Regions from separate parts of the Shewanella aestuarii genome, predicted to be linked through region 1. Evidence: predicted binding sites of a transcription regulator. Region 1 holds the regulator's gene; each other region holds the start of a gene.
The links. The regulator MetJ, encoded in region 1, represses methionine synthesis genes. The targets are predictions, from matches to a motif close to TAGACGTCTAGACGTCTA.
Positions count from the first base shown of each region.

Region 2: msrA (peptide-methionine (S)-S-oxide reductase MsrA) is a predicted target of MetJ. The motif match lies at 1,048-1,065, and genes of this name have one in related genera.
Region 3: metK (methionine adenosyltransferase) is a predicted target of MetJ. The motif match lies at 2,953-2,970, and genes of this name have one in related genera.

Region 1 covers NZ_CP050313.1:3,571,212-3,581,938, reverse strand. Annotated here, with positions in the region: gene HBH39_RS15620 (tetrathionate reductase family octaheme c-type cytochrome) at 1-575, opposite strand, end outside; gene HBH39_RS15615 (DUF3373 family protein) at 636-2,348, opposite strand; gene HBH39_RS15610 (c-type cytochrome) at 2,494-2,820, opposite strand; gene HBH39_RS15605 (sulfite exporter TauE/SafE family protein) at 3,075-3,809, opposite strand; gene metJ (met regulon transcriptional regulator MetJ) at 3,979-4,293, opposite strand; gene metB (cystathionine gamma-synthase) at 4,502-5,674, shown strand; gene HBH39_RS15590 (bifunctional aspartate kinase/homoserine dehydrogenase II) at 5,696-8,089, shown strand; gene metF (methylenetetrahydrofolate reductase) at 8,327-9,214, shown strand; gene HBH39_RS15580 (c-type cytochrome) at 9,410-10,009, shown strand; gene HBH39_RS15575 (c-type cytochrome) at 10,019-10,727, shown strand, end outside.
Region 2 covers NZ_CP050313.1:1,842,738-1,853,464, reverse strand. Annotated here, with positions in the region: gene astE (succinylglutamate desuccinylase) at 1-819, opposite strand, end outside; gene msrA (peptide-methionine (S)-S-oxide reductase MsrA) at 1,096-1,575, shown strand; gene trxB (thioredoxin-disulfide reductase) at 1,750-2,703, shown strand; gene HBH39_RS08360 (GNAT family N-acetyltransferase) at 2,799-3,371, opposite strand; gene HBH39_RS08355 (efflux RND transporter periplasmic adaptor subunit) at 3,543-4,742, shown strand; gene HBH39_RS08350 (efflux RND transporter permease subunit) at 4,745-7,948, shown strand; gene HBH39_RS08345 (LysR family transcriptional regulator) at 8,462-9,259, shown strand; gene HBH39_RS08340 (bifunctional acetate--CoA ligase family protein/GNAT family N-acetyltransferase) at 9,283-10,727, shown strand, end outside.
Region 3 covers NZ_CP050313.1:3,292,246-3,302,972, forward strand. Annotated here, with positions in the region: gene epd (erythrose-4-phosphate dehydrogenase) at 1-382, opposite strand, end outside; gene tkt (transketolase) at 520-2,514, opposite strand; gene metK (methionine adenosyltransferase) at 3,017-4,168, shown strand; gene HBH39_RS19855 (hypothetical protein) at 4,418-4,576, opposite strand; gene HBH39_RS14450 (GNAT family N-acetyltransferase) at 4,607-5,158, opposite strand; gene HBH39_RS14455 (hypothetical protein) at 5,159-5,434, opposite strand; gene HBH39_RS14460 (META domain-containing protein) at 5,538-5,960, shown strand; gene argR (transcriptional regulator ArgR) at 6,094-6,564, shown strand; gene HBH39_RS14470 (Dyp-type peroxidase) at 6,661-7,599, opposite strand; gene HBH39_RS14475 (ABC transporter ATP-binding protein) at 7,727-8,755, opposite strand; gene HBH39_RS14480 (ABC transporter permease) at 8,757-10,388, opposite strand; gene HBH39_RS14485 (Fe(3+) ABC transporter substrate-binding protein) at 10,483-10,727, opposite strand, start outside.

The DNA.
Region 1 (10,727 bases):
TCATTACCGTCGGTATCCATGTGGACATCTGTGTCTTTTTCTGGGTAAGACATAGAAGAGTCGAGATCGCCATGCTTAACCGCATCACCACCACCGCCATAGAAGTGACAAGTGCCGCAATTATCACGCACAGGTTGACCGACATTTTGGGCAACACGGGTTAAGTCAACCTTGGCCATTGGCTCACCCGCACCTGCTGGTTCTTTGATATAGGTTCCGGTAGTGTCGTGACACACTAAACAATCCACCTTGGTCATATCGGTAAAATCAAAACTGTTATCTTTCCAGCCGTAACCTGCGTGGCAGCTAGTGCAGCGTGGTTCATTACCAGCAATTGAGACACAAAAGTTATTAATACTATTCTTTTTGCCACGCATTACGGTGCGATCGGGCAACTCTTGCTTTAATTCCCAAGTCCAATGGGAAGATTTCATAAACTCTTTTGCATGATCTTCATGACATTCAATACATTGCGTGGTGACTTCAGTGCCTTGTGTAAATGGCCCTTTAAGTACTTCTTTATGATCAAATGCTGCGTGAGTGGCGCTACTGGCTAACAGTAACATCCAAGCCATTGATATTTTTTTCATGATTTAAATCCTTACCCTGAGGGGCGAGGCCCCCGGGAAGTGCAATTAAAAGTTAACAGTCAAAGAGGCGTTTACATCGTAAGCGGTATCCACTACAGGCAGCATGGAGTAGGCGGTACCAGCAATGACATCATCCACTTTTTGAGGTGCGCCAACCGGGGTGCCGCTGCCTGTGTATTCAAAGTCGTAATACAAGCCTGCTAACTTGATAAACATTCTTGGGTTGATATCAAAAATGTAATAGGCTTCAGCGACATGGCCTCGAGTAGCTAATTTGCTACCAATGGGGTCATCTTGGGCTTGGGTAAATGGGGTCCAATATTCTGAACCATAGTTGTACTCTAGACCGAATTTACCGCCCGGAGCGGGCATTTGCATCCCGATATAAACGCCGTAACCATCTTTGGTATCCGTATCGACAGTTTCTTTTGGTACCATAATGATTTCAGTACCCGTGCTATTTAGCTCCGCTTCAAACACAGCATCATTTAACATGCCGCCAAATAAACCGGCATTGCCATTAGGTTCTGCACGCGTCCAACCGATAGAAGCAAACCATTTGTAATCATTTTCAGTTTCTCTAGCATAACCTAAGCCACCTAAGAACATGTCACCAATAACACCACTAGGCTGAACACGGGTGACAAAGTTGAAGTTTTCAAACTTTTGCATGTCTTGATACATAGTCGGAGCAAATATTCCCGCTAATTGGGTGGGAAATGCCATGGTGCCCTTGAAGCCATCGTTGATATCTTTAGCGCCAAATAAGGTCATTTGCAGGAAGTTAGTGCCGTCATTAATCACATCAATATTGAAGCCACCTAAGTGGGTATCTTTAGTGATAATGTCGCCAAACATCTCGCCATTACCAAACTGAGACTCAAATCCTTGGCCATAACAAAAACGTACGACTTGGCCTTCAATACCGGTGATTTCACCTAAGTTATAACCCAATGTTGCACCATCAAAATTAAAGTTAACTAAGTGCCCAGATGGCGTGCCGCCGCGCATTTCATTTTCACGATAATGACTCGGTGGGCCATAGGTTGAAGGGCGACGTCCAATAGAGAGGTAAGTATTGCTACCGTTAATATTTTTCCAATCAAAATAAGCGCGCTCTACTCGTAACCAATCGCCACTGGTGTTGCCACTACTGGTGCCATCCATGGTAAATGAGTTCCATGAATCAAATACCTTAACCCCGGTAGAGTCGCCCCAGTTTTTATACATGCTGAGTCGGCCTGCAAAACTGACGTTATCCCATACTTTTGCTTTGAGATCTAAACGTAAGCGAGTGGTGTAAAGTATGTCGTTATCGATATCTTGTTGGGTTTGAGGGGCAAGAACATAGGGCATTACGCCTTGTAACATGCCACTTTGAAATGCCGCAGCTAACTCCGGGTTTGCGGCCATCATTTTACCTAGCGGTGAAGTAGCACTGCTAGGGTCGCCAAACGCACCAGACATGGCTTTAGCGCCAAAATCTGAAAAGTTAACTTTCATTGCTGGATTCCAAGTGACATTTTGAAAGTGCAATGAATGCGCTTTGGTCCGAAAATCACCTGTAATTTGAATTCTATCTAAAGCGGTGTGGCGTTCGGTTTTATCTACCCGCGAATTGAGATCATCAAGTTCTTCGGTAATGTCTGCTAGTTGCTGTTTAAGATCGGCGATTTTTTGGGCGTCGATATCTGCTGTAAAACCAGCCCCGCTAAAAAGCAGTGCATTAGCCACTAATATTGAAATGAGAGTACGCATAATATTGCTCCCTAAAATTTGGTTGTTTTTTGTGCTTTCAACCAAATTTTGATTGTCAGAGTCCCTGAGGCTAAGCCCCAATATTTTTTGATTTCAAGATGTAATCTGTGCCTATTACGACACCTTGTTTAACCCTAAGTGGCTATTAACCGCAGGTTTGTGGCTGATCTGAATCCGCAGCGTGGTCATATAAAAACTGCTGAATATCTTTCAAATCTTTCTCTGATAAGGCTTTAAATACTTCAGGTTTGGCTTTGTGTTGATCGCGTTTGAAAAAGCGATCCCATTGACTCATGGTTTTTGCCATCGGGGTTAACTCTGGTCCTTCTGTGCCGACACTATGACAAGCTTTACATTCTTTTTTATAAAGGTGTTTACCTTTTTTCGGATTGCCACCCTCAGCCGCCATTGCTTGACTACCAAGTGATAAAAACAGAGCCATTGCAATGGCAACTTTTAGATTGATTTTCATTGTTCACATCCTCATCTAGGGTATGGGGTTCACCCCAATTACTTTTAATTTAAAACCGTGTCCTTGTTGTTAAGAATGTTACCTAAAAGTAGGTAGTGTTAATTTGAAGTAGATCAAGTTAATGAGAAAAATCTAATTGATAAAAATTTAATTGAAAAAAATCTAATAGACTGGGTGTGATCAAGCTCATAGGAGATGATTAAGTTTAGTGATAGGCGGATATAGCGAGTATGGCTGTGTTAAATATGGGGCATTTAAGCTAATGCATAGATAGATTTTATGGTTAGCACTAAAGCACTTAATGTGCACAGGATCAGCGTTGCGGTGCGGGTTTTATTTTTATCCACTTTGCCAACAAGCCGCCCTGCAACGAAATAACCCGCAACGACAGAGGGAATTAACATCACAGATAGCCACATATGCTTCCATTCAACCAAGCCGACCAAAACTAAAATAAGCAGTGCAATTACCGAGCTAAAAACAAAATAGGCAGACAATGCCGCCCTAAATTGACTGGCATCTTTACCCGACAATAAAATCGCCAGTGGTGGACCGCCAATCGCCGCAATATTGCCAAAAATACCCGATACCACACCTGCAATAAACAAGGTAAGTCGATTTACCGGCGCTGAAAACTTAAACACACTTAACAAAACCGCGGTAAACACAATGCCAGCGATGGCCAAGCCTAATACCGCTTGCTGGGCGAACAGTAATAATGCGGCGCCTAGAAATCCCCCAGGAATTCGACCGATAAGCGCATATTGCAATCCGTTGAAGGCTAAGTGAGCTCGCTCTCTATATAAGGTCATTAATGAAATAACAAATCCCATCACAATTATCGGTATAGGCACGAGTTGTGGGTCAACAATATACAGGAGTGGACTGGCAACCACGGCTAAGCCAAAACCAATTAAGCTTTGGGTTAATGCACCGCAAAAAATAATCACTGACGCTAAAATCAATGTGGTGGGATCAATAAATGACATAAAATGGAACTCGTTATAAGCGTCTGATTGAGTATGGGTTACAAAACGGAACATACAGAATTAAGAAAGGCGTAAAAACAACATTCCACCAAGATAACTATCCTACACATAGGATAGTTATCTTGGTGGAATGTGATTGAAGAGTTTGGGTAATTCTAATTTGCAGAAATTACTCTAAGTCTTCCCATTCAATACCCATTTGATCCATTAATGCTTTCGCTTCACGCGGGATGCTATCTGGCTCATCTTTTGATAAATCATTATCATCAGGCAATGGTTGACCTGTGTAGGCATGCAAAAATGCTTCACAAAGTAATTCGCTATTTGTCGCGTGGCGCAAATTATTCACTTGGCGACGGGTGCGCTCATCGGTCAATACTTTCAATACTTTTAAAGGAATTGATACGGTGATTTTTTTTACTTGTTCATTCTTCTTGCCGTGCTCGGCATATGGGCTAATATAGTCGCCATTCCACTCAGTCATTAACTCACCCTTTACTATAAATTCGCTGCAGATTTTAAACCCTTACAATCTCTAGTCAAATTATTGCTGTGTTTTAGTGCACATTGCAAATAGATTTCTTGATGTTTAGACGTCTAAACGGCTATTTTTGTTGACCTGAGTAGTTCTGTTAGGTAAATTTAGCCATCTAGACATCTCTTTTGTGTGTTCATCGTGTTAGGAGTCAACCATGACCAAGTCTTGTAAACAACATAACAGTGCTACCGTCGCCGTGCGTCAGGGCATTGAGAGTGACACACAATATGGTGCTGTTGTTCCGCCAATTTATTTATCGACCAATTATTCATTTGATGGCCATAAAAATCCGCGCGAATTTGACTATAGTCGCTCAGGTAATCCTACTCGTTGCATTTTAGGTGAGGCTATTGCCAAGTTAGAGCATGGCGCAACGGGGGTGGTGACTTGCACTGGTATGGCTGCTATTACCCTAGTAACCAGCTTATTAGGTCCAAATGATTTACTTGTTGTTCCGCATGATTGCTATGGTGGCAGTTACCGTTTATTTACCAACTTAGCTAAAAAAGGCCAATTTAAACTGGCGGTGGTCGATCAAACCAACGAACAAGCTTTGGCTGAGGCTATTGCTAGAAAGCCCAAAATGGTCTGGTTAGAAACGCCATCTAACCCACTACTACGTGTTGTCGATATCGCTGAAATCGCTAAAGCGGCTAAACAAGTCGGTGCATTAGTAGCAGTAGACAACACCTTTTTGTCTCCTATTTTGCAACAGCCACTTAATTTAGGCGCAGATATTGTGATTCACTCAACCACTAAATATATCAATGGGCACAGTGATGTTGTCGGTGGTGCTGTGGTGGCAAAAGATGCCGAGTTGGGAGAGCTACTACATTGGTGGTCGAATACTTTAGGGTTAACAGGCTCAGCGTTTGATAGCTATTTAACCTTACGCGGTATTCGTACGCTTGCGGTGCGTATTCGCGAACATCAAGTCAATGCCCAGCGTATTGTTGCGCTGTTAAGTCAAAGTGATGTTGTTGCAAAAGTGTATTATCCGGGGTTAAAAGACCATCCAGGTCACGAAATTGCGGCGAAACAACAACAAGGCTTTGGTGCTATGTTAAGTTTTGAACTCAATGGCGGTGAAGCAGAAGTGGTTGCCTTTTTATCTGCATTAACTTTGTTCAGTGTTGCTGAAAGTTTAGGCGGGGTGGAAAGTTTAGTGGCCGTTCCTGCCACCATGACGCACAGAGCAATGGAGCCAGAGGCTCGCTATGAGGCCGGTGTTAAAGATACATTATTAAGGTTGTCTGTTGGTATTGAAGATGGCGATGATTTAGTGGCAGATATTCAAGCCGCATTAGCTGCAGTCGCAGCGTTGTAGTGGGTGCTTAAGGAGTTACAAATGGCGCGTGGTCATTTACATAAATTTGGTGGTTCAAGTCTTGCTGACGCCGATTGTTATCGACGTGTCGCTCATATTTTACTGACTCATGGTAACAGTGATGACTTAATTGTGGTGTCAGCCGCTGGCAAAAGTACCAATTTTTTATACAAGTTACTCAATTTGCGTGAAAGCGGTCAGTTGTGGCAAGAAGAGCTACAAGTGCTGATTAGTTATCAGCAAACCTTGATCGAACAGTTATTGTCTAATGAGCAAGCGCGCGATTTACGCGAGCGTTTATCAACGGATAAATCTCAATTAATTAGTTTGCTATCGCTTGAGCAGCGTAATGAGTACCAGCTTAATCAAGTTGTCAGTTTTGGTGAACGTTGGTCTGCTAGACTCATGGCGGCCTTGTTACGTGAATCAGGTGTGGCGTCTTCTCATGTTGATGCTTGCTCTATTTTAGTCGCCGATGAAGGCTCTGTGCCTAATATTCGTGTTGATGAATCGCGTGCCAAGGTGCAAGCATTATTAGCCGCTCACCCGAATGAAAGATTAGTGATCACCGGCTTTATTTGTGCCAATGGTCAAGGTGATACCTTATTATTGGGGCGTAATGGTTCTGATTTTAGTGCGACTTTAATTGCCAGTTTAGCTGACATTGGCCGTGTCACCATTTGGACGGATGTTGAAGGAGTATTTAATGCTGACCCGAATAAAATCAACGATGCCAAACTATTAAAAAGCATGTCGCTTGCTGAAGCCGATCGTTTAGCACGACTTGGCTCGCCGGTGTTACATTCACGTACTTTGCAGCCATTGTTTGATACCTCGGTCAGCTTGGCTGTGCGCTCAAGCTATGCTTCGCATACCGATTTCACCTTAATAGCCCCACAAAGCTCATCTGCAAGTGCCCCAGTAGTAACAAACCTCAATGAGGTGGTGTTATTTAGCTTTAAATCTAGTGCCAGTATTGAGCCATTATTAGCTATTTTTGCCCAAGCGGGTTTAACCCCACTGGCACATTGGGTGTTGGCTCAGCAAAAGCTAGAGTTAGCCTTTACGCTTGAAAGCCAAAAGCAAGTTCAGTCATTATTGGCCAGCTTTGCAGCTGAGTTTGTGATTGAAGATTTGCAAATACACAGCGATTTAGGTTTGGTGGCCTTGGTGAGTGCTGACGCTGAGTTATACCGTAGAAGCTTTGCGCGTTTGCTCAGCCGTGATGCTAAACCTATCTATCAAGATGGCTTAAGTTTGGTTACTTTAGTGCCACAAGCACAAGTGAACTTATTAACTCAAAAAGTGCACCGCCGCTGCGCTGGCCCTAGAATGCGCATAGGGGTATTGCTACTGGGCGTGGGTAATATTGGTGAAGCTTGGATTGATTTATTTAAACGTGCGCGCTTTGGTTTAAATAAAGAGCTGGAAGCCACGGTAGAATTGGTTGGTTTAGTGAGTTCTCAAAAAGCCTTGATTGATAACGCAGGTGTGGACTTAGACAACTGGCAGCAACAATATGAGCAACAAGCACAACCATGGAATTATGATGGTTTATTTGAGCAAATTGAGCAGCTATCTTGTGATGAAGTTGTTGCATTAGATATCAGTGCCAGCGCCTCATTAACCTTGCAGTACCCTGAGTTATTTGCCAGAGGTATTCATGTGGTTAGTGCTAATAAATTAGCCGGTTCTGGGCCATTACCTTTTTATCGTGAATTGAAACTGCAATTAGGTAATCGTCGTTTATTTTGGCGCTACAATGCCAGTTGTGGTGCCGGTTTGCCTATTCAGCATGCGCTTAATGATTTACGCAACAGTGGTGACACCATTGAAGCTGTAGGCGGTATATTTTCAGGTACATTATGTTGGTTATTTGAAAATTACGATGGCAGTAAGCCATTTTCAGAATTAGTCACCCAAGCAAAAAGCTTAGGGATCACTGAACCTGATCCTCGCGATGATTTATCTGGACGAGATATGCAGCGCAAATTGCTTATTTTGGCGCGTGAGATTGGTTTGGCAATTGAACTGGAAGACATTACCTTAAACTCATTAGTGCCAGCCCATTTAGCTGAGTTAACCTTGAATGAGTTTATGGCGCGCATTACTGAGCTTGATGATGACTTGCTACAGCAATTTAGTGCGGCTGCCGAGCAAGATAAGGTGCTGCGTTATGTCGCATCACTTGATAAAGCCGAAGGTAAATTGAAAGCTGAAGTAGGAATTCAATGGGTTGATCGCAATCACCCCTATGCCAATTTAACTCCTGGTGATAACGTATTTGTTATTCGCAGCGCATTTTATCAAGGTAATCCATTGATTATTCGCGGCCCGGGTGCAGGTAGGGAAGTTACCGCAGCAGCAGTGCAATCAGATTTAGTGCAAATCTGTCGAGATCTATTGCAAGAGTAAAGCCTATTTGCCAAGAGGTTATCTACTTAAAAGCAAGGCTGGTTAGCGGTCTTGCTTTTTTTTCATCGTTATCTTGCTAAATTGTCACTGTGGTTCAAATCATTCTATGTACTTTTATTCTTGACATCAGAGTCAGTTAAATTACTATGTAGACATGTAGACGTCTAAACGTCCGTTTAAACAAACCGAGAATTACACCCATCGATGCCACCATCGAAGCAGTTGAAGGAATAGAACATGGCTTTTCATCATGCCCAACACTCACAGTCGTTAAATCAGAGCTTATCTGAGCTAAGCGATATCAATGTGTCATTTGAGTTTTTTCCGCCTTCAACACCAGAGATGGAAACCATTTTATGGAACTCAATTCGTCGTTTAGAGCCGCTTAACCCTAAGTTTGTCTCGGTTACTTACGGCGCTAACTCTGGGGTGCGGGATCGCACCCATAGTGTGATTGAGCGTATTCAAAAAGAAACTAACTTATTAGCGGCACCGCACCTCACTTTAGTTGACGCCAGTGATGAAGAGTTAATTGAGTTAGCTAAGCATTACTGGAACTCTGGTATTAAAGATATTGTCGCGTTGCGCGGTGATTTACCTGAAGGCAGCCCAAAACCAACTCGATTTGCCAATGATCTTGTTAGTTTATTGCGCTCGGTCGCTGACTTTGATATTTCAGTTGCGGCCTATCCTGAAGTTCATCCAGATGCCCGTAACGCCCAAGCTGATTTAATCCATTTGAAAAAGAAAATTGATGCGGGTGCAAATCGTGCTATCACCCAGTTTTTCTTTGACGTTGAATCTTATTTACGCTTTCGCGATCGCTGTGTCACGGCGGGTATTGATGTCGAAATCGTCCCTGGGATTTTACCTGTCACTAACTTTAAGCAAACCAAACGCTTTGCCGATATGACCAATGTTGCCATTCCGCAATGGTTAAGCCGTCAATTTGAAGGATTAGACAACGACCCTGGTACTCGCCAATTGGTTGGTGCTAACGTGGCGATTGATATGGTCAAAGTGTTAGCTCGTGAAGGCGTGAAAGATTTCCACTTTTATACCCTGAATCGTGCAGAATTAACCTATGCGATTTGCCACACCTTGGGTGTTCGTCCTAAACCTTAGATGTTCGCACTAAACTTTAGGTATTTATCCTAAAAGTGGGTTCAAAAGCATCAATTAATTTTTATCGCCTCAGTTGTATTGCGACTGAGGTTTTTTGTATCTGAATTCTGTCACTATTATTAATATGCTGCTTGTTTGAAAATTCATCTATAGTGAAGTGACATTAACAAAGATGGATTTTGAAAAGGCATAACCATGAATAAATCGTTAATCGCTGCCACGTTTGTATGCAGTGTCGTTAGCCTACCAGTGAATGCATCTGTCCCCGCGACAGTGCAAGTGTGTGTGAGTTGCCATGGCGCTCAAGGCCAGGGATTAGAGGGTGTAGGGCCAAAGCTAGCTGGGTTATCTTCAGCTTACATGGCAGCTCAAATTAAGTTATTTCAGTCTGGCAGTCGCCAAAACCCATTAATGCAACCAATGGCAATGATGCTTCAAGGTGACAATATACAGGTTGCCGCCGATTATTTTGCATCTCAGCCAGTTGGCGACATCAGCTTACTTTATCGTGGTGACAAAGTCGCGATTACCGATCCTGCCGAGAAACTGGCATATCAAGGGGATTGGTCACGGGATCTACCTGCTTGTTTCTCGTGTCATGGTTCATCTGCCATTGGCGCAGAACAGTTTCCTCGTTTAGCTGGCCAACAAGCGAGTTATATTAAAAGCCAGCTTGAAGCTTGGCAAAAGGGCACTCGTAAGGGGGATGCCGATAATATGATGGCCAATGTCGCTGGCAAATTAACCGCTGCCGAAATTGACCAACTTGCGCAATATCTTGCCTCGCTGAAGTAAGGATACATTATGAAGTTTCGAGCAAAATATATTTTAAGTGCAGCGGCATTAGTGGGATTCAATATTAATGTTATTGCCGAGGAACTGCCTGATCGCCAGCAAGCTTTACCTTCAATGCCCAAACAAGCTGATCATTTATATCTTGAATCAGCGCCTTTAACCGATATTCCCGAAGGTGAGTTTGGTGATAAAGTCCGTTTGGGCTACCAATTATTTGTGAATACTCAATTATTGCGTGATAAAAATGTGGGTAACGATCTTAATTGTGTCAATTGTCACTTAAATGCAGGTAATAAGGCCAATGCGTCTCCTTTGTGGGGCGCTTATTTTGCGTATCCCGCCTATCGCAAAAAAAATGACAAAGTGAATAGTTATGAAGAGCGTCTGCAAGGCTGTTTTACGTATTCAATGAATGGCAAAGCACCAGAATCAGGCAGTAAAGAGCTAGTGGCATTGTCTGCTTATTCGTATTGGTTGGGGATGTCTGGGTTAATGCGTCAGCACAATGTTGCAGGCCCTGTGCCTGAGTTAAGCGATAGTGAATTAGTCAAAGGCGCCAAGCGCGATGATTTTATTTTACCCGAGCTCATCTCAAGTAAAATGGACCCAAATGCCTTAGCACAACTTCCTGGACGAGGTTATCCTGCTGTCCCAAAAGCTGAACTCGCTTATTCGCCAGAGCGCGGTGCAGAAGTTTATCAAGCCCATTGTCAATCTT
Region 2 (10,727 bases), 1.7 Mb from region 1:
GTATAAATTGAGTTGCTTTGGGTCGTATGGTTCAACAGTGACAGACGGCTGAGTGATAAGCATGGTTAACATGATCTGTGTCTGTTCAAAACGTAACATATCATTTTCACCAAATGGCATTACTTTACCTAATTCGACAGTAAAAGCATCGGCATTAAATTGCTCAGAAGAATAATAGCTAAATGTGGTTGTAGGTTCATGATGAAAAAGTATGGTATCAACACCACACGCAGCTAAAAACATCATTTGCTCTCCGTTATAACTGCGCCCTGAACGATATGGATAGATAGCAAATTTTTCATGTTTTGATGAACGAATCGCAGTATGTAAATCATAGTGAATACGCTGACTATTTGCTGAGTCGTTATTAAAAAAGTCGGCGACATATTTTTCTAATTTTTTGGCGCGGATACGTTCATCATTTATCAAGCCTTGTCCTTTAGAATGGGCACCACTAAATAGGCGGTTCATATTCTCTTCAATAAAGCGGGTTTTATTGTGGATAGCGGGTGGATTACCAATTAAAAATAATAATCGATGAGCTGTTTTAATGGTTTGATTTAATAATGCTGTTATTAAGGCATTACAAATTTCAATTGGAGCCGTTTCATTGCCATGAACCGCACATGAAAGGACAATGCTTTTGCTATGTTGACCAGTCGTAGTTTGATCTATTGGACTAAAAACAATCGCACCTGTATCAAGCACCTCAACCTGAGTGTGCTGTGCTAGTTCAAATTTAAATCCTGTTGATATGCCTGCTGGGTTGTCTAATGTAAAAGCAAGAAAATCTTTCTTTTCCATAAGTTGTGCTTGCAACTTAAGCTCCTTGAATATGTGGACTCTCAGTTTATTGTTGTTTTTATTGAGTGGATTTGGCTTTAAAGCCGATCAACAAACGCTAACGATCAATACTGAGTTTTTATTGTTGGCGCGGATTTTACCATAGCTTGAAACAAATTTTGGTGTGTATATTCAATATTGATAACTTACATACAAATATTATCAAAACAACTATTGCTTATTTAAGTAAAACTATTCACACTTTAGCCATCTAGACATCCACGAGTCATTTAATTATTTCAAGGAAGCATCATGGCGTTAGCAACATTTGGGGCAGGTTGTTTTTGGGGTGTTGAGTATTTCTTTCGTGAAGTTAATGGTGTAATTAACGCAACCTGTGGCTACATGGGGGGAAAAGACAGTGCGACAACCTACGAGGAAGTTAAAACAGGTACGACAGGACATGCTGAGGTAGTTCAAGTTGAATATGATGCTGATATTGTGAGTTTTGATGACTTATTAGATATCTTTTGGAAAAACCATAATCCAACTCAGCTCAACATGCAGGGTGGCGATATTGGAACTCAATATCGAAGCACTATTTTTTATCATGACAAACAACAAAAAGCCCAAGCAGAAGCATCTAAACTCGCTTTTGCACGGAGTGGACGTTGGGGGCAGCGCCACATAGTTACTGAAATCGTTCCATTACAAACATTTCATGTTGCTGAAGAGTATCATCAGAATTACTTAGAGAAAAACAATCTTCCTTCTTGCCATCTTTCATACTGAACAATTAGTTAGTTGTTACCGTTTTCGCTGTTGGCTTAACGTTAAGCTGACAGCATTTATTGACACATTAGATTACCGCAATCGAAATAGATAACCGTTTGTGCCCTTTACCCACAAAGGTAAATTCCCTACAATCTTTGCAAATTGCGTTATGCATCAATCTGGAGAATTAAAATGAGTGAAGCTCGTCATAGTAACCTATTAATTTTAGGTTCTGGCCCAGCTGGATATACTGCAGCGGTTTATGCTGCCCGTGCTAACCTGAAACCTGTGATGATCACCGGCATGCAGCAAGGCGGACAGCTAACTACCACTACTGAAGTAGAAAACTGGCCAGGTGACGCTGAAGACTTAACCGGTCCAGCATTAATGGAACGCATGCAAAAGCATGCTGAAAAGTTTGAAACTGAAATTTTGTTTGATCACATTAATGAAGTCACACTGACTGAACGTCCGTTTCGTCTTAAGGGTGATAATGGCGAATATACATGTGATGCATTAATTATTGCCACTGGTGCATCAGCTAAATATTTAGGTCTACCTTCAGAAGAAGCTTTCATGGGGCGCGGTGTTTCAGCTTGTGCAACGTGTGATGGTTTTTTCTATCGTAACCAGAAAGTTGCGGTTATTGGTGGTGGTAACACCGCTGTTGAAGAAGCTCTTTATTTAAGTAATATCGCTTCAGAAGTACATTTAATCCATCGTCGTGATACTTTCCGATCAGAAAAGATCTTAATTGACCGCTTAATGGACAAAGTGGCTAACGGCAACATCATCCTTCATCTAGACCAAACCCTTGAAGAAGTGGTTGGCGATGATATGGGTGTAACAGGACTGAAAAAGAAAAGCACCAAAGATGGCTCAATTACTGATTTAGAAGTCGCTGGCGTTTTCGTTGCGATTGGTCATAGTCCTAATACCGGTATTTTTGAAGGTCAGCTTGAAATGAACCACGGTTACTTAAAGGTAAACAGTGGCTTACAAGGTAATGCGACCCAAACTAGTATTGAAGGCATTTATGCTTGTGGTGATGTTATGGATCAACATTATCGTCAAGCCATTACCTCTGCTGGCACAGGTTGTATGGCGGCATTAGACGCTGAGCGCTACTTAGATTCTAAAAAATAGAGTTTAAATCAGTAATACTGTTGATTTTAATATAACAGTTAATCTAAAAGGCCAGTCAGTTGATTGGCTTTTTTGTTATCTAAACCATAGCCCTATTAGAGCCTTTTTTGATAAAACACTAACTCTTGCGCAACTGGGCCATCAGTATGCAGCGCTTTTTTAACAAACTGCATTGTCAGCTTTTTCATGACAGCGATTGACGCCAAGTTGTGCTCCAATGCAATAGCGGTAAACATAGTCACTTCAGGTTGCTGAGCGATAAAATCCATCACCGCTGTTGCCGCTTCAGTGGCAACCCCCTTTCCCCAGGCACTTTGCTTTAGTCGCCATCCAATTTCAATATTATGGTGATGCGGATTATCAGTATAAAAATACATAGGTCTTACTAAAATCCAACCTAAATATTGCCCTGATATTTCTGATGTAAATACTGATGGTTTTGCAGTCACCTTCCATAATCCAAAGCCTTTTTCTGGCAAATTATATCGGCGAAATCTTGGCAAAAAGCGTAAATGAATATCGTCGTGGCTACTTTTTACCCCGCCATTAATGTATTTCATTACCGCTTCGTCTTGATCGAGCTCATAAAATAATGGCGTATCATCTTCAGTCATCAACGACAATGATAATCTTGAGGTTTCGAGTTGATGTAGGTGATTGATAACCATCCAATGAACATTCCATATTGTTTATGCGTATTGTGCTGACGTTAGACACACAAGTTTACACATTGACACAACAACAAAACAACATTTAGCTTAATATAAGCTTAATTTTAGTCATGCTAAGTATAATTGGCAGATGACGTAGTATTAACACTAACAAATTAAGGATGTCTCGTGGCGACAACAAAACAGATTATATTACCCATTGTCGTACTAACCATAGGAATTGGTGCCTTTGCTGGAATTTCTGCGTTACAAAAACCCCCTGAAGAAAAACCGGCCATAGACACCACACCTTTGGTATCAATTGAGACAATTGAATATCAGCCTATGACATTTAGTGTCTCTTCTTATGGTGTTGTTAATGCAAAATACACAACAGATATCATTGCTCAAGTTAGCGGCGAAATAACCTATCTTGATCCTGCTTTTGTAAAAGGCGGTTTTGTCAAAGCCGGCACTGTTCTGGCGCAAATAGATGATAGTGATTACCAGTCAGATTTGCTCGATGCGCAGGCCAATATTGCAACGGCAAAAGCATCACTGGTTCAAGAAAAAGCGAACGCAAAGGTAGCTGAACTCGAATGGGCAAGAATTACCGACAGCGAGCCAACGGATTTAAGTTTACGAAAACCACAACTAGCACAAGAAATTGCTCGCCTAAAAAGCGCCGAAGCAGGTTTACAACGGGCAACCAGAAACCTTGAACGCACGATCATTCGGGCTCCATACGACGCCTTAATTGCTAGCCGAGAAATTGGTTTAGCATCATATGTCAGTAAAGGCACGCCTATTGGTACATTATTAAATACTGATATCGCTGAGGTGCGCCTACCCTTGGCAGATAAAGAAATTCAATATCTAGAATCAAAAGGCGTTAATGCTAATGTGACACTGGTGGGTAATTTCGCTGGCAGTAAGCACGAATGGCAAGCCAAAATTGTTCGCAGCGAAGGCGTAGTCGATAGTAAAAGTCGTATGACCTATTTAGTTGCTGAAGTCAGCGATCCCTACGGACTGAAATCAAATTCGCGAGAATTACGCTACGGCACTTATGTCACGGCTAACATAGAAGGCGCTCGAGCTGGAGATGTCACCATAGTACCGCGTCATTTAATCGCTAATGGCAAAGTAGCCATATTAGATGAAGATAATACCTTACGCTATAAAGACGTTACCATGCTAAGACAAGATGGTTCTAATGTGGTAATTTCTGGCGGTCTAAAAAACGGTATGCGTCTTATCACATCCGCATTGGATTATCCTATTGAAGGCATGAAGCTTAAATTACCGCAAGATAAATTACTTCAATCCGAACCCACAGACACATCATTAGAGGCGACTGTTCAACTTACAATGGACAGTGGAGAGTAGTCATGGAAGATACTAACAAAGGGCTAATTGCATGGTTTGCCCGTAACTCTGTAGCAGCTAACTTATTGATGATTATTATTTTAGTGGGTGGTTTATTAACAGCTAGTACTATTAGAAAGCAGTTTTTCCCACAAATAGAAATAAACTGGATTGAGTTTAGTGCCGTTTACCCGGGCACTGCGCCACAGGAAGTAGAAGAAGGTATAACGGTCAAAATTGAACAAGCCTTGGAAAGAGTTCAAGGGCTAAAAAGAGTTATCACCTATTCTAACCGCAATATGGCTAACGGTTACTTTCAAATCGAAGAAGAATACGATCCACAGGTGGTGTTAGAGGAAGTGAAATCGGAAATTGATTCAATTTCGACCTTTCCTGCAGGCATGGAGCCGCCAAAAGTAGAGCGGATCAAAATTCGTCAAGAAGTGATGTATCTAAGCCTATATGGAGATTTATCTGAACGTCAGCTCAAAGATCTTGGGGAACGCATTCATGATGAAATGATGCAACTACCTGGCGTGAATATTACTGAATTCTATGGTGGTTTAAATTATGAAATCAGTATCGAAGTCAGTAAAGACCGTTTGCGAGAATTTGGATTAAGTTTTAATGATGTGGCAGAAGCAGTTCGAGGTTATTCGCGCAATATGTCTGCGGGTCAAATTAAAGCAGAAAATGGCTACATTAATTTACGGGTGCAAAATCAAGCATATGTCGGATATGAATTTGAAGACTTACCACTGCTTACTCTAGCAGATGGCACCAATATTCTATTAGGTGATGTAGCCAAGGTAAACGATGGCTTTGAAGATGGGATTCAATACTCGAAGTTTAATGGTATGAATTCTGTTACCTTTTTTATCGGGGCTGCGCGCAATCAAAGTATTACCGATGTGGCTAAAACCATTCGCATGTATGTCGAAAATAAGCAAAAAACGCTGCCACAGGGGGTAACACTAGAACCTTGGGTTGATATGACCTACTACCTTGAAGGTCGCTTGCAGCTAATGTTAGACAGCATGAAAAGTGGTGCTTTATTAGTATTTCTAATTCTGGCACTGTTTTTACGGGTACGTTTAGCATTTTGGGTCATGATGGGCTTACCAGTCTGCTTCTTAGGGACTTTACTCTTTTTGCCTACGGCATTTATTGACGTGACCATCAACGTAATTAGCCTGTTTGCCTTTATTTTGGTTCTGGGTATTGTCGTTGATGACGCCATTGTCATGGGTGAAAGCGCCCACTCAGAATGCGAACAAAACGGGCAAAATATTGATAGTGTTATTAAAGGTGTAAAGCATGTCGCCATACCAGCCACCTTTGGGGTGTTAACCACCATTGCCGCCTTTTTGCCTATCACCTTAGATGACGGTCCTTCTTCTGCCTTTGGTCAAGCCATAGGTTACGTCGTAATTTTATGCCTATTGTTCTCATTGGTTGAATCAAAATTGATTTTACCTTCTCACTTAGCTCACATGAAAAAACCTAAAGTCGTGCAACCTGGCTCTAAAAACCCATTAGACTGGCTGCGTAATGGGGTCAATTTTATTCAAGGCAAAGTCGAAAAAGGCCTCAGTTGGTTTATTGTCACCGTCTACCGCCCTAGCCTAGTCGTGGCCGTTAAATATCGTTATACGGTGATCATGTTATTTATCAGCTTAATACTAATTTGTGCAGGCTTGTATACTGGTGGATTAGTACGCTTTATTGGCCAACCTAAAATCCCCCATGATTTTCCACGAGTCAATGTAGAAATGAATGTTGATGCTTCTGAAAAAGCAACCTTAAACGCAGCACTTTCAATCGAAGCAGCGCTTTATAAAGTAGATGCGGATCTTAAACAGCAATACGGTCAAAATATGATTGCAGAAATGCAAGTAGACTTACGTGGCCGGACTAACGCAGAAGTGATGACTAAGCTAGTCGACCCTGCCATTCGTCCAATTAATACCTTTGAATTGGCCGAACTATGGCGACAAGCCATCCCGCAAATTCCGGGGGTTAAATCATTCAAAGTACAAGACAGCCTGTTTGGTGGTGGACGTGAAGATGGCGATATTAGCTTTAGGTTAGAAGGAAAAGATGAAGCACAATTAGTGGCGGCATCGCTTGCACTTAAAGACAAACTTAATTCCCTTAAAGGCGTGAGTGACGTCAACGATAGCCGACAATCAAGTGCTAAAGAAGTGCAATTTCAACTTAAACCTTTAGCTCATAGTTTAGGCTTAACTCTTGCAAACATTGCCGGACAAGTTGGTAACAGCTTCTACGGGCTTGAAGCACAGCGGATTATTCGTAACGGTGAAGAAATTAAAGTCATGTTACGTTACCCAGAAGAGCAGCGAAACTCGATTGCTCTAGTACAAGATGTATTAATTAAAACCAGTCAAGGCGCTGAATTACCGTTATCTGAAGTTGCTGAAATTACCGTTGTACAAGGTGTTAATAGCATTCGACGTGAAAACGGCAATCGCACTATTAACGTTTGGGCATCTGTTGATTCTGAGCAAGCAGAACCATTTAAACTGGCCAAAGATATCCGCGATAATTTTATCCCAGAATTACTGGCCAAATATCCACGAGTAAGAAGTGAGGTCTCAGGTAGTATACAAGAGCAATTAGATAGTGCAGACACGCAATTAAGAGACTTTATTTTGTCTATGTTGCTGATTTACACCTTGTTAGCAATCCCATTAAAATCATATCTACAACCTATGATGATTATGTCTGTGATCCCATTTGGCGTTATCGGTTCTGTATTGGGGCATATTATTTTAGGTATTGACCTAAGTGCCCTGTCAGTATTCGGTATTATTGCTGCAGCGGGTGTGGTGGTTAACGACAGCTTAGTGATGGTGGATTATGTCAATAACTCACGTAAAAATGGGATGCCCATGCAGCAAGCGGTACTTGATGCAGGTTGTAAACGCTTTAGGGCGATAATGCTTACCTCGCTAACAACCTTTATTGGCTTAATACCTATTATGTCTGAAACCAGTATGCAGGCTCAAATGGTTATCCCAATGGCCGTGTCACTTGCTTTTGGTGTGCTATTTGCCACTGTGGTGACCTTATGTCTCATTCCATGTTTGTATATTGCTATCGAAGACAGCAAAACATTGATGAGGAAATTAATTGCCATATACAGACCTGCCGAAGTCAATCAAGAGGTCGCTAAACAGGTGTTAAATAATCACTCTGCATCATAGTCAGTAAAGTTTAAGTACAATGATGTATATTTAAATCACAAACGTCAGCAATAGCTGACGTTTTTTATGCTCTGTCACTTTAAAATAGCTCAACCTGAAAACCTTTAAACCGCACGTTTTTTCATTTCCATATCATTTCCATATCAGTGACAAATGATTATTGGTATATCCCCAAGCAACCTCAACATGCAAAGTGCAGAGCCTCTCATTACGTTCAGTTCTAGGCGAAAAGTCGACGTAATGAGTGGTTCCCAAAGGGCCAGTTTGATTGGCTTTCATCCTTTGTTGCTGATTATCAACGTACAGCAACTATGTATCAAATCAGCGCCGCGCCTGAAAGCCAATCAATTCTCGCTGAACTTGCATCATGAGGTTGTTTGGGTATAAAGCCAAAATAAGGTGTAAAACACATGATTTAACGGCAATATAAGATATGATGGCTTTTGTCGAAGATGAGTAGACTCAAGAGTTCAATCGATGTGTTATTCAACAAAAAAGTAATAATGGAATATTATGGATCTCAATGCATTAAATGTATTTGTCACCTTATATAAAGCTGGTTCAACCCAACGTGCTGCGATAAAGCTGAATCGTTCGCAATCTTTCGTTTCCAAAACATTGGCACAGCTTAGAGAAGATTTAAACGATCCATTATTTATTCGCACTGCAACAGGACTAAAACCCACGAGTTATGCCGCCCAAATTGCACCCAAAATTCAACGTGCTATTGAACAACTCTCAATAGCAATCGAGCCAGAAGAGTTTGATCCAAGTCAGCTGCAATATATTTCAATTCATATCGCTGAACCGCTTCTGGTTATCATTGGAAAACAATTAATTCATCGCCTAAGACAAGAAACCAATGCCACTATTGAACTAAGACAATGGCGCCAAGAAAGTAACAATAACTTAATAGACGGAATTGTTGATATTGGGATCCAAGCCTTAAAAGATCGCCCACAACAACTTTATCAAAAGAAAATAGCCAGTGGTGCCGCTAAAATGATCGGCAACAAAACCGGTGAATTTGTTAAGTTCTTAATCGATGATTACAACGAACACTTAAATTTATTGCGCATTTATGGTGAAGAACATCACAACGCCAGCATTATGGTCGATAATCATCTGGTGTTAAATCAACTGATGGATGAACATTATACTTATCATTTTCAACTACCAGATAGAAACAGCCAAATGGATATAGGGATTGATATCGCGCTTATTTGTTCTGCTTCTAAGCGCCACGAACCCAAAATAATTTGGCTATCCAATTTATGTGAATCAGTTATACACCAAGCTATCAATCGCTAATTCATATCACATGAGGATCATCTATGAGCCAACGTAGTATTGTTGCACTATTCAAACCGACATCAGTCGCTGTCATTGGTGCCTCTGATAACCCCAATCGTGCCGGTCGGGCAATTATGCGTAACCTGCTATCTGGCGGATTTTCTGGCCCTATCATGCCTGTCACCCCCAAATATACCGCAGTAATGGGTGTCTTGGCCTACCCCAATATTGATGCTCTGCCGGTAAAACCAGATTTAGCCATTATTTGTACTTCTGGACTAAAAATTCCTGCCATTGTTGAGCGATTAGCGCAATTTGGCTGTAAAGCCGCCATCATTATGGCCAGTGGCATGGGCGATTTAATGGATGAACAAGGTAATAATTTACTGACATTAACTCTGCAACACGCTAAGCGCTATGGCATGCGGATTTTAGGCCCTAATAGCCTTGGGATGATTTTGCCCAATATCGGATTAAATGCCAGTTTGGCCCATGCCAGTGCTGAACAAGGTAAAATTGCCTTTGTGTCGCAATCGGCTGCAATATGCACCACAGTACTAGACTGGGCGAATAATAAAGGCATTGGATTTTCATCTTTTATCTCATTAGGCGATGCCACAGATATCGACTTTGATGAACTGCTAGATTACCTCGGCCGAGACAGTCGCACGTCAGCCATCATGCTCTACATTGATTCAATCAATGATAAACGGCGTTTTCTTTCTGCCGCTCGCGCTGCTTCTCGTAATAAACCTATTTTTGTCATTAAGTCTGGTCGCAGTAAAGAAGGCTCACAAGCGGCCATGATCCACACTGGAGGAGTAAGGGGGAATGACGCAGTTTTTGAAGCGGCATTTAGACGTGCGGGCATGTTAAGAGTCAATGATTTAATCGACCTTTTTGCTGCTGTAGAAAGCCTTGCACATGCTAGTGTGCTTAAAGGAGAGCGCCTTGCAATCATGAGTAACGGCGGTGGCCCGGCTGTATTAGCCGCAGATGAGCTCATTATGACTGGCGGCAAACTCGCCAAATTATCAACGGAAGTAATTAATGATTTAAATCAACATTTACCCAGTACTTGGTCAAAACAAAACCCGATAGATATGGTAGGTGATGCTGACGTTAAGCGTTATTCACTTACCTTAAAGCGCTTGATGGATGAAGAGACCATTGATGCTATTTTAGTGCTCCATTCACCATCGGTGATGCAACAAAGTGAGCCAATTGCACAAGCAATTATTGATACATACCAACAGCATCCGCGAAAAAATAGAGTTAATATTTTGACCAATTGGAGCGGTGAAGATTCCGCTTATTTAGCACGTAAAAAGTTCAATAAAAACGGTATTCCGACCTACCGCACACCTGAAGGTGCGGTGCGTGCATTTATGCACATGGTAGAGTACCGCCGCAATCAAAAATTACTCCAAGAAGTACCACAATCCATTCCAGATAATATTCCTACCGACAGTGTGACCGCCAGAGC
Region 3 (10,727 bases), 280 kb from region 1:
CAGCAGAAGATGGATGTGATATTAACACTTGCTTTGCGCCCGCATGGAGGTGAACTTCACACTCTTGGCGGTCTTGTAGGCTTCCACTCGCCTCGTAGACAATATCAATATCTAACGCTGCCCAGGGTAGTTTACTTGGGTCGGGTTGATTTAAGAGAATGATTGCATCATCACCTATCACTAGATGATTGTCTTTTAAGGCAACTTGAGTTTGAAAACGACCATGAGTGGTATCGTATTGTGTGAGGTGACAAACACCTTGTGGAGTAGCCAGTTCATTAATCGCAACAATCTGAATTTGATGACGTTTTCCAGATTCATATAACGCTCTCAGAATTGAGCGTCCAATACGACCATACCCATTAATTGCGACTCGAATCATTCAACATCCAGATGTAATTTAAACCAGCATCTAATAATAATTAGGCGATAAAAACAAAAACGGCCTGCATCAAGATGCAGGCCGTAACATTATACACAATTAAGCACTTAATATATAAGTGCTAATTAAAATTGCGATTAAGCTAATGCTTTTACTTTGCTGACAACGTTTTCAACAGTGAAACCAAAGTGTTTCATTAAGTCACCACCAGGCGCTGACTCACCAAATGTTGTCATACCAACAACATCACCGCCAAAGCCAACATACTTGTACCAGAAATCTGTATGAGCGGCTTCAATTGCAACACGTTTAGTGACCGCTTTTGGTAATACTGATTCTTTGTAAGCAGCATCTTGCTTATCAAACTCAGTGTTTGAAGGCATAGATACCACACGAACCTTAATACCATCAGCAGTTAATGCCGCAGCAGAATCAAGTGCTAGCTGAACTTCACTACCGGTTGCAATTAAAATCACATCGGCTACGCCATCACAGTCTTGAAGTACATATGCACCTTTAGCTACATTTACTAGCTGCTCAGCATTACGCGCTTGTGCTTTTAAGCCTTGACGGCTAAAAATTAATGACGTTGGTGCATCACGACGCTCAATAGCTGCTTTCCAAGCTACTGCAGTTTCTGCTGCATCACATGGACGCCATACCGCCATATTAGGTGTTAAGCGCAAGTTAGCTAACTGCTCAACGGGTTGGTGAGTAGGGCCATCTTCACCTTGACCAATTGAGTCATGGGTGTAAACAAAGATATTTTGAATACCCATTAACGCAGACATACGTACCGCATTACGAGCGTACTCCATAAACATCATGAAGGTTGCGCCATAATTGATGAAACCACCGTGTAAAGACACGCCGTTCATTATGCCGCTCATACCGAATTCACGAACACCGTAGAAAATATAATTGCCAGCAGGATCATCTTGAATCCCTTTAGAACCAGACCAAAGGGTTAAGTTTGATCCAGCTAAGTCAGCACTACCACCTAGTAATTCAGGTAACATGGCACCAAATACACCAATGGCATTTTGTGACGCTTTACGACTTGCAATAGATTCGCCTTTATCTTGGCACTCTTGAATAAAGGCTTGCGCTTTGGCTTCAAATTCAGCTGGTAGTTCACCTTTTAATACACGGCGTTCATATTCTGCAGCTAATTCAGGAAATGCAGCTTGATATGCAGCAAACTTATCGTTCCATGCTGCTTCATTCATTTGACCTTGCTCTTTTGCATCCCAACCCGCATAAACATCAGCAGGAATATCAAATGGTGCGTGTGGCCAACCTAAAAATTCACGAGCCGCTGCAATTTCAGCATCACCAAGTGGCGCTCCGTGACAATCGTGGCTACCAGACTTATTTGGTGAACCAAAACCAATAATGGTTTTGCAACAAATCATGGTTGGCTTGTCTGTGACAGCTTTAGCTTGTTCAATTGCAGCACGGATAGCATCACTATCATGGCCATCAACGTCTGCAATAACATGCCAACCATAAGATTCAAAACGTTTTGGTGTGTCGTCAGTAAACCAGCCTTCAACATGACCATCGATAGAAATACCGTTGTCATCCCAAAATGCAATTAACTTACCTAAACCTAATGTACCTGCTAATGAACAAGCCTCATGAGAGATACCTTCCATTAAACAGCCATCACCTAAGAAACAATATGTGAAGTGATCAACAATATCAAAACCTGGGCGGTTGAATTGAGCGGCTAAAGTTTTTTCAGCAATCGCCATACCGACGGCATTACTGATACCCGCACCCAATGGGCCTGTGGTTGTTTCAACACCAGGGGTGTAACCGTATTCTGGGTGCCCAGGTGTTTTTGAGTGTAATTGACGGAATTGTTTTAATTCTTCAATTGGCAGTGCATAACCGGTTAAGTGCAGTAAAGAGTAGATAAGCATAGAACCATGGCCGTTAGATAAAATAAAACGGTCGCGGTCTGCCCAATTTGGGTTGTTAGGGTTGTGCTTTAAAAAATCATTCCATAACACTTCAGCAATATCGGCCATACCCATTGGTGCGCCTGGGTGTCCAGAATTAGCTTTTTGAACGGCATCCATACTTAACGCACGAATTGCGTTAGCGAGTTCTTTACGAGATGACATGCTCTCTCCTGCTTGTTCTTGTTGATGAGGTCTAGCGGGCAATTATGGAGTCATATTTTCCCTTACTCGGCGGCGTGACGCAAATTTATATTTCGTCGCGGTTAATATCCCACCAACTTACACGCTAGTTATTATGATAAAACTATCTAAAACCAGAAAGTTAGCGCTAACACAAAATAAATAATCACTAAACAAAAGCTAATTTCATCATTGCAAGCATGAATTAAATTTATTTTCATAAATTAGATTGTTCATATTTTTGTACAAAATAGAAACGGCAAATTGTTCGGCCATCACAAAAGTCAAAATTAATCATAAAGTTAATTAAATTTGATATGAAACAAAAACAATGGACTAAAAATGAATTTTTGCGGTATTGCACAAAACTTAGCTTTTGATCGTATACAGGGGTGTTATCAAAATCGATTTCGACTAGAATAGACGTCTAGACGTATACTTTTTTAAAATTTTTTCTTCCAGCAAACGACGAGAACTTCCAACTATGGCAAAGCACTTGTTCACTTCTGAATCAGTTTCAGAAGGTCATCCAGATAAAATCGCCGATCAGATTTCTGATGCGGTATTAGACGCAATTCTTGAGCAAGATCCTAAAGCTCGCGTTGCGTGTGAAACCTATGTCAAAACAGGCATGGTATTAGTGGGTGGCGAAGTGACCACCTCTGCTTGGGTTGATATCGAAGAAATTACCCGTAAAACCGTCCGTGAAATCGGTTATACCCACTCAGACATGGGGTTTGACGCAGATTCTTGTGCAGTATTAAACGCAATTGGTAAGCAATCGCCAGACATCAACCAAGGTGTTGACCGTGAAGATCCAGCAGAGCAAGGTGCCGGCGACCAAGGGTTAATGTTTGGCTATGCTAGCAACGAAACTGACGTATTAATGCCAGCCCCTATTACTTACGCTCACAAATTGGTTAAACGCCAATCTGAAGTACGTAAAGATGGCACATTGCCTTGGCTGCGCCCTGATGCAAAAAGCCAAGTAACCTTTGCTTATAATGAAGGTAAAATTGTTGGTATCGATGCTATCGTATTGTCCACTCAACACCGCGAAGACATCAAGCAAGCAGATCTCATTGAAGGTGTGATGGAAACCATCATCAAACCTGTATTACCTGCGCAATGGTTAAATAAAGACACCAAGTTTTTCATTAACCCAACCGGTCGCTTTGTGATTGGTGGTCCTGTGGGTGACTGTGGTCTAACAGGCCGCAAAATCATCGTAGATACTTATGGTGGCATGGCTCGCCATGGTGGTGGAGCATTCTCAGGTAAAGACCCTTCAAAAGTCGACCGTAGTGCAGCATATGCTGCGCGTTATGTTGCTAAAAACATTGTTGCTGCTGGTTTAGCTGACCGCTGTGAGATTCAAGTATCTTATGCCATTGGCGTGGCCGAGCCAACATCGATTAGCATCGAAACATTTGGCACAGGAAAAGTGTCTGAGGAAGTATTAATTAAATTAGTACGTCAACACTTCGAACTACGTCCGTATGGCTTAACAGCAATGCTAGATTTAGCGCGTCCGATTTACCAACAAACGGCAGCTTATGGCCATTTTGGCCGTGAATGTTTCCCATGGGAAGCAACTGATAAAGCAGAAGTTTTACGCGCTGATGCCGGCTTATAAATAAATGTATTACAAAAACCGCCTGCGGGCGGTTTTTTATTATCTACAATAACTAAAAATATCAGCAATGATCAAAGTGAGCGCTTTCAACACACATAAAGCTGACTTGTTGCATACTCATTATTGGTACATCAATTTGGCTGAGCACTTTTATACTACTAGGGTTATCACAAAGTTTGAATGATACTTGATATTGATTACATGGGCCGCAAACAATCCATCCTTCCAACCAGCAGACGGCAAAGTACACTAATCCCCCTCTGTAGGATCAAGAGTAATTTCATGACAACTAAAATCCTGCTGTGACTCACTTAATACTGCAACAACAAGTTTAATATTATCAAATGCACTTAGTTGCAAATCCTTAAAAGCCCCAAACAAAGTGTTAAATTTTGCTTCAACAGACATACAATCCACCCAAGCACCTTAAAAATGCCATTAAACCGCTTTGATTAATAAATAAAAGTCACGCTGCTGAAAACTAAAATAATCGACAACCTGCATATCCGCATATTGAGTATGAGCCTTAAATGAGCGTTCGTTATCTTCAGCAATATAAGCCACTAAAAACCTGACATTTATTTTAACTTTACTTGCTAACCCATCAACCAATTTAGCAAATATCCCTTGTCCACGATATTGTTGATCAATCCATATTGGACCGTACTGGCAACTGTTAGCAATGGTTACCTTTACCGGAAACTGACCTTGACTGATATTAATGTTCGGCAATAGAGCAATCATTTTTTGATACAAAGACTGCTTCGCAAAAAATGACCATTTAGCCGCAATCACATAACCAATAATTGTCTGCTCGTTTAATGCCAGCATGATCCAATGTTGCTCGATGAGCGACTCAAGCTGCCCACGTGATAAACCCTGAGCTTGTAGGCTGGGATCGTAGCTGCTAAGTTCAGCATTCACATGTAAAGTCTCTAGTTCATGAAGTTGGGCAACATCAGTAAGAGTGGCGAGTCGGTAAATAATCAACTACTTATCCTGCGATTCATTAGGTTGTACTTTGTCTAACGTGTTGGTTTGAGTTTTCTTGATGGTTATTTGTTGTTGCTTTTGCTGACGATGAGACCACTCAATGACTAATGCGACAGGATATGGCGCCATCATCAATAATCCTAAGCCTATTAATGATGCAACAACCATCATGCCATCAATTTGCTGACTGGTTTGGGTAAATAAAAGTAAGTACCCACCAAACAACATCATCAACGAGCCGATATAATGCAGGACTTTTAACCATTTGATCATTAAATTTTCCTAATAAAAGCACTGAACAGTAGATCACACTTTTACACAGTATTGTGCCTAGTAGTAGAATAGCGCTAATTAAAGTCTTTTCAGTGAATATCCCATGATAAAACATTTCATTGGTGCTGTAGCAGTTATTTTGTCTTTAAGCGCCTGTCAAACCACCAGCAATATCGAGCCCGAATATAATATTATCGGCGAGTGGCGAGTCGATTCAGTCCAATCTAACACTGTGACCGATTACAGTTCAGCCAAATTAATATTTGCAGAAAATGGTAAATTAACTGGCAATACCAGTTGTAATGGCTTTTTTGGCCAATACCAAATAACAGGCAAGCAACTGACATTAACTTCAGATGGGTTAACTCGCAAAGCTTGTATTGAGGCGTTAATGCAACAAGAGCAACAAGTCTTGCAAACATTGCCTTTAGTCAACCAAATACAAATGATAAACAAGCAACTTCATTTATTAGACCAAAGCGGTAACACCATTATGGTGTTAACTGGGGTGGCAAGCACCAAGTAAACAATTCGCGCCAATACAACTAATTGCGCAGTGAATTTTTATTCATCAAAAATGAGTTTTTCTTGACAGTTAAGCTACTTATATTCAAAATAAAGCGTTTTTATGAATAACAACTATAAGATGAAAATACTTTATGCCAACCAATAAAAGTCAGGATGATTTGATCAAAACATTTAAAGCGATTCTTAAAGAAGAGCGTTTTGGCAGTCAAAGCGAAATTGTTAATGCCTTGCAAACTGAAGGATTCGGCAATATTAACCAATCAAAAGTTTCGCGCATGCTCAGTAAATTTGGCGCGGTGCGAACGCGTAATGCCAAACAAGAAATGGTGTATTGTTTACCCGCTGAATTAGGCGTACCTACTGCTGGAAGTCCATTAAAAAACCTGGTCTTGGATGTTGATCATAATCAAGCCATGATTGTGGTTAGAACCAGTCCTGGTGCCGCGCAATTAATTGCACGTTTACTTGACTCAATCGGCAAACCTGAAGGAATTTTAGGCACGATTGCCGGTGATGACACTATCTTTATCTGTCCATCAAGCATTAAAACCATTGACGACACTCTAGAAACCGTAAAGTCACTATTTAACTACGCAGAGTAGCTAGTAGCAGCATTTTATCCTGCCTGTCATTGGCAATCATAAAAAAGCAATGCAGTTCGCATTGCTTTTTTACTGCCTAATCTCAAATCAGCTAACTCAACCTTCATCCCACTGAGTTAAAAAATCTAACGAAGGTGCAAAAAATGACGAGCCAGTTAACGCTTTAGTAAACTGCATCAAGTGGTCATGATTACCATGACCATCACCAAATATCATGCTGCGCAGCATTTGCTCGAAGTTATCGGGGGTTTTACAACTAGAAATAAACATCAAACCTTGCTCTTTAATCGAACCATAAGGCATGCTCTGACGTAAAATCTCCATTGAATTACCCGCACTATCTTTCAAATTTACTCGCTTGATGTGGCTAGTGAGCGGTTTATCTTCTGACGCATATTCAATATCATCTTGCTTTGTGCGACCAATAATGTCTTCTTGTTTTTTAACAGGTAATCTATGCCACTTACTAAGATTATGCGCATATTTTTGCACGTGGATATAACTACCACCTTTAAACTCAGGATCTTCATCGCTCACTAATGCAACTTGTTGGCGATTGCGTCCTTTAGGGTTTTCTGTACCATCAACAAAACCGGTTAAATCGCGATTATCCATAAAGCGGAAGCCGCGCTCTTCATCTACCAATTCCACTAAATCTTCAAACATTTGGTTAATTTCATTGGCAACAAGATGCAAAATATCAAACCGATCACAGCGTATATGAACAAATAAATCGTATTCGATTGCCGGAGCATCGCGATTACCCTCATTCATCGCAGGGAAAGGCTTTAATAACGCTGGACGAGCATTTGGGTAGTAGGTATCCCAAAAATTAGCTCCGATTGCAACAAAACCATTGAATGCACTGTCGGCATATTGGTCTGTCAGTTCATAGATATATTGTGCAACACTGGCAATCGATGGGCGAAGTTGATCTTCAACGCCATCGTTAGCGTTAAACATCAAATAAACACTGTGTAAGTTACCTTCTGCGCAAATCCCTAGTTGCTCGCGGGGCATAATTTGATTATCCATGTTGAAACATACCACCTAGATTGTTGTTTGTACTGAATTGTCAAGCTTGATATTAAATACCAAAATCAAGCTACATTTGTTCAAAAATAAGAAGAATAAATGTAGATTGCTTTTGATTAAGACACAATTAAAAAATAACCAAGGGGTGCACTGGCGCAAATAAATCGACTTTTTGTCCAATAGATAATTGTAAAGCTTGGCTTTTTACTTCTATTCGATGCTCGCCCACTTTAACCCAATAATGACAAACTGTACCTAAAAAACGGCGTTCAATGATCATAGCTTTACCTTGCTCATTAGCAACAAGTTCGATTTGCTGTGGCCTTAACAACATTTCACCTTGGTAATCAACAGGGTAATTGATTACATGACTGCTTTGCAATACACCAATAGGTGAGTGAACTTCATGGCTATTTTTTACTGAAATAGGTAAATAGTTTCCCGCACCTAAAAAGTCAGCCACATACCTATCATTTGGCTTAGCGTATAAATCTTCTGCTAAACCATGCTGCGCAATAGCGCCCTGCTTAAACAAAGCTAATTGATCGGCAAAGACAAATGCTTCATCTTTACTATGGGTAACAAATACTGCGCTGACATCACGTTGCTTTAAGATATGGCGAATTTCTAACATCATCTCGTTACGCACTTGAGAGTCAATATTAGAGAAGGGTTCATCTAGCAATAATAATTCAGGCTCATAAGCCAATGCCCTAGCAATAGAAACTCGTTGCTGCTGGCCACCGGATAGCTCATGCGGATAACGTTTACCAAGCCCGGTCAACTTCACCAGCTCAAGCATTTCATCTAAACGAGCTTGCCGTTGCTCTTTATCTAACCCCTTCACACCAAATAAAATATTATCAGCCACCGTTAAGTGCGGGAATAACGCATAATCTTGAAAAATCATTCCCACACCCCGTTTATCGCTGGGAATAAAAACATGATCACCACTTAAACAAGTACCGTTAATGCAGATACTCCCCTGAGTAATAGGCTGTAACCCTGCGATAGCTCTTAATAATGTGGTTTTACCACAGCCACTAGGGCCTAAAAGTGCTACTATTTCTCCTTGCTGTAAGGTCAAATTTAAATCTTGTAAAATCACTTGTCCTTGATAATCGCTGAACACATTTTCAATAGATAAAGTAGACATATTAACTGGTATGCTCCAACGAACGGTTTAAATAAATTAACGGGATTAAACCAACAAAAACAATCACAATTGCAGCGAGTGCCCCATGCTCTAATTTTTCGTCTGACACAAATTGGAATACGTAAGTAGCTAAGTTTTCAAAACCAATAGGCCGTAATAATAACGCTGCGGGGAGCTCTTTCATGCTTTCAATAAATACTAATAACGCCCCAGCAAATATCCCTTTGCGTAACAAAGGTAAGTGGATCCGCATCATTAGTTGTCTTGGTTTTTGTCCCATGGTAATGCTGGCCATATCCAAAGAAGGTGAAATGCGTTTATAACTGTTCTCTAAACTGCCAATAGCAATGGCAATAAAACGCACACAAAATGCAAAAATGAGTGCAAACACACTCCCAGTAAACAGCAATCCAGGTCCCCTTGCACCAAACCAGTCGTAAACATCATTAATCGCAAAATCAAGATAAGTTAGTGGCACCAATACACCAATGGCGAGTACTGTACCCGGTAAGGCATAACCAGTACTGCTTAATCTTGAAGGGAGGTTATCGGAATTGCGAGGGCTAACGCGACGAACAAACATCAGTAATAATGCCATTAAAATACAAATACCACTGACAAGAGCTGCAATATACAAACTATTCCAACTATATTGCCAAAACCTATCGTCCCAGCTTTGCTCAAAATAGTCGATGGCATATCCAACGAGAATACCAAACGGCAATAGAAAGGCCAAAATTAAAAGTATGGCGCAATAAGCCCAAGCTCCAAAAGCCCGCAAACCGATCAATTGATAACGATCACTTTCCAATAACGCACTTTGCTTTTGAAATAATTCTTGTTTGCGTCGAGCAAAACGCTCTACGCCTATCATGACAAAAATCACTAATAATATCATCGCTGACAATTTCGCTGCCGCAGTTAAGCTGCCATAACCTAACCAAGTATCATAAACTGCTGTGGTTAATGTCGGCACAGCAAAATAACTCACGGTGGCATAGTCTGCTGCGGTTTCCATCGCCACCAATGCAACACCCACTGCTAAAGCTGGACGTGCCAAAGGTAACGCTAATCGCCAGAAGCTTTGCCAAGGGCTGCATCCCATTACCCTTGAAGCATGCAATAAACTAGATGATTGCTCCATAAAGGCAGTGCGTGCCAACAAATAAATATAGGGAAACAATACTAGCGACAACATAATAGCAGCCCCGCTGAGACTGCGAATAGGTGGAAAATAATAATCTTGCGGCGAACTCCATTCAAATGTACTTCTTAAAGCACGTTGTACCGGCCCTGCATAATCCAACAAATCGGTATAAACATAGGCAACAATATAAGCAGGCATGGCTAACGGCAATAGCAATAACCATTGAAAATATCGCCTACCTGGAAACTCGCAACGAGCAACAAACCAAGCGCATGGGATTGCAAGTATCAATGAACCTAGACCAACAAACACCATTAGCGATAAACTATTGACGATGTAAGCAGGCAACACTGTATCAAAAAGATGACTAAAAACAGCTTCATCGGGAAGAGTTGACTGCACAATTAATGCAATCAGTGGCAATATTAATATTGTTGCAATTGAATAACTTGCAAGAGACCAGCCTCTGTTTAGGCCTAAAATCATATAAACTATCCAGTTAAACCAATACGGCACCATCCTCGGCACCGTATTGAATAAAAAGCTAAACTGGCTTGAAACCTAAAAAACTAATTAGGTGTTACAAATCAAATTTGACCTCATCAAGAAGCTTAACCGCTGCTTGGTGATTTTCTGCCAGCTTATATATGGGTAATGAATCCGCTTTAAAGTCTCCCCATGAGGCAACCATTGCAGACGGTTTAACATCCGCTTTAACCGGATATTCCATATTGACTTCTGCGTACGCTTTTTGAGCAACATCTGAAGTTAAAAATGCCATTAATTTTATCGCGTTATCCTTGTTAGGTGCAAACTTTGCTAACG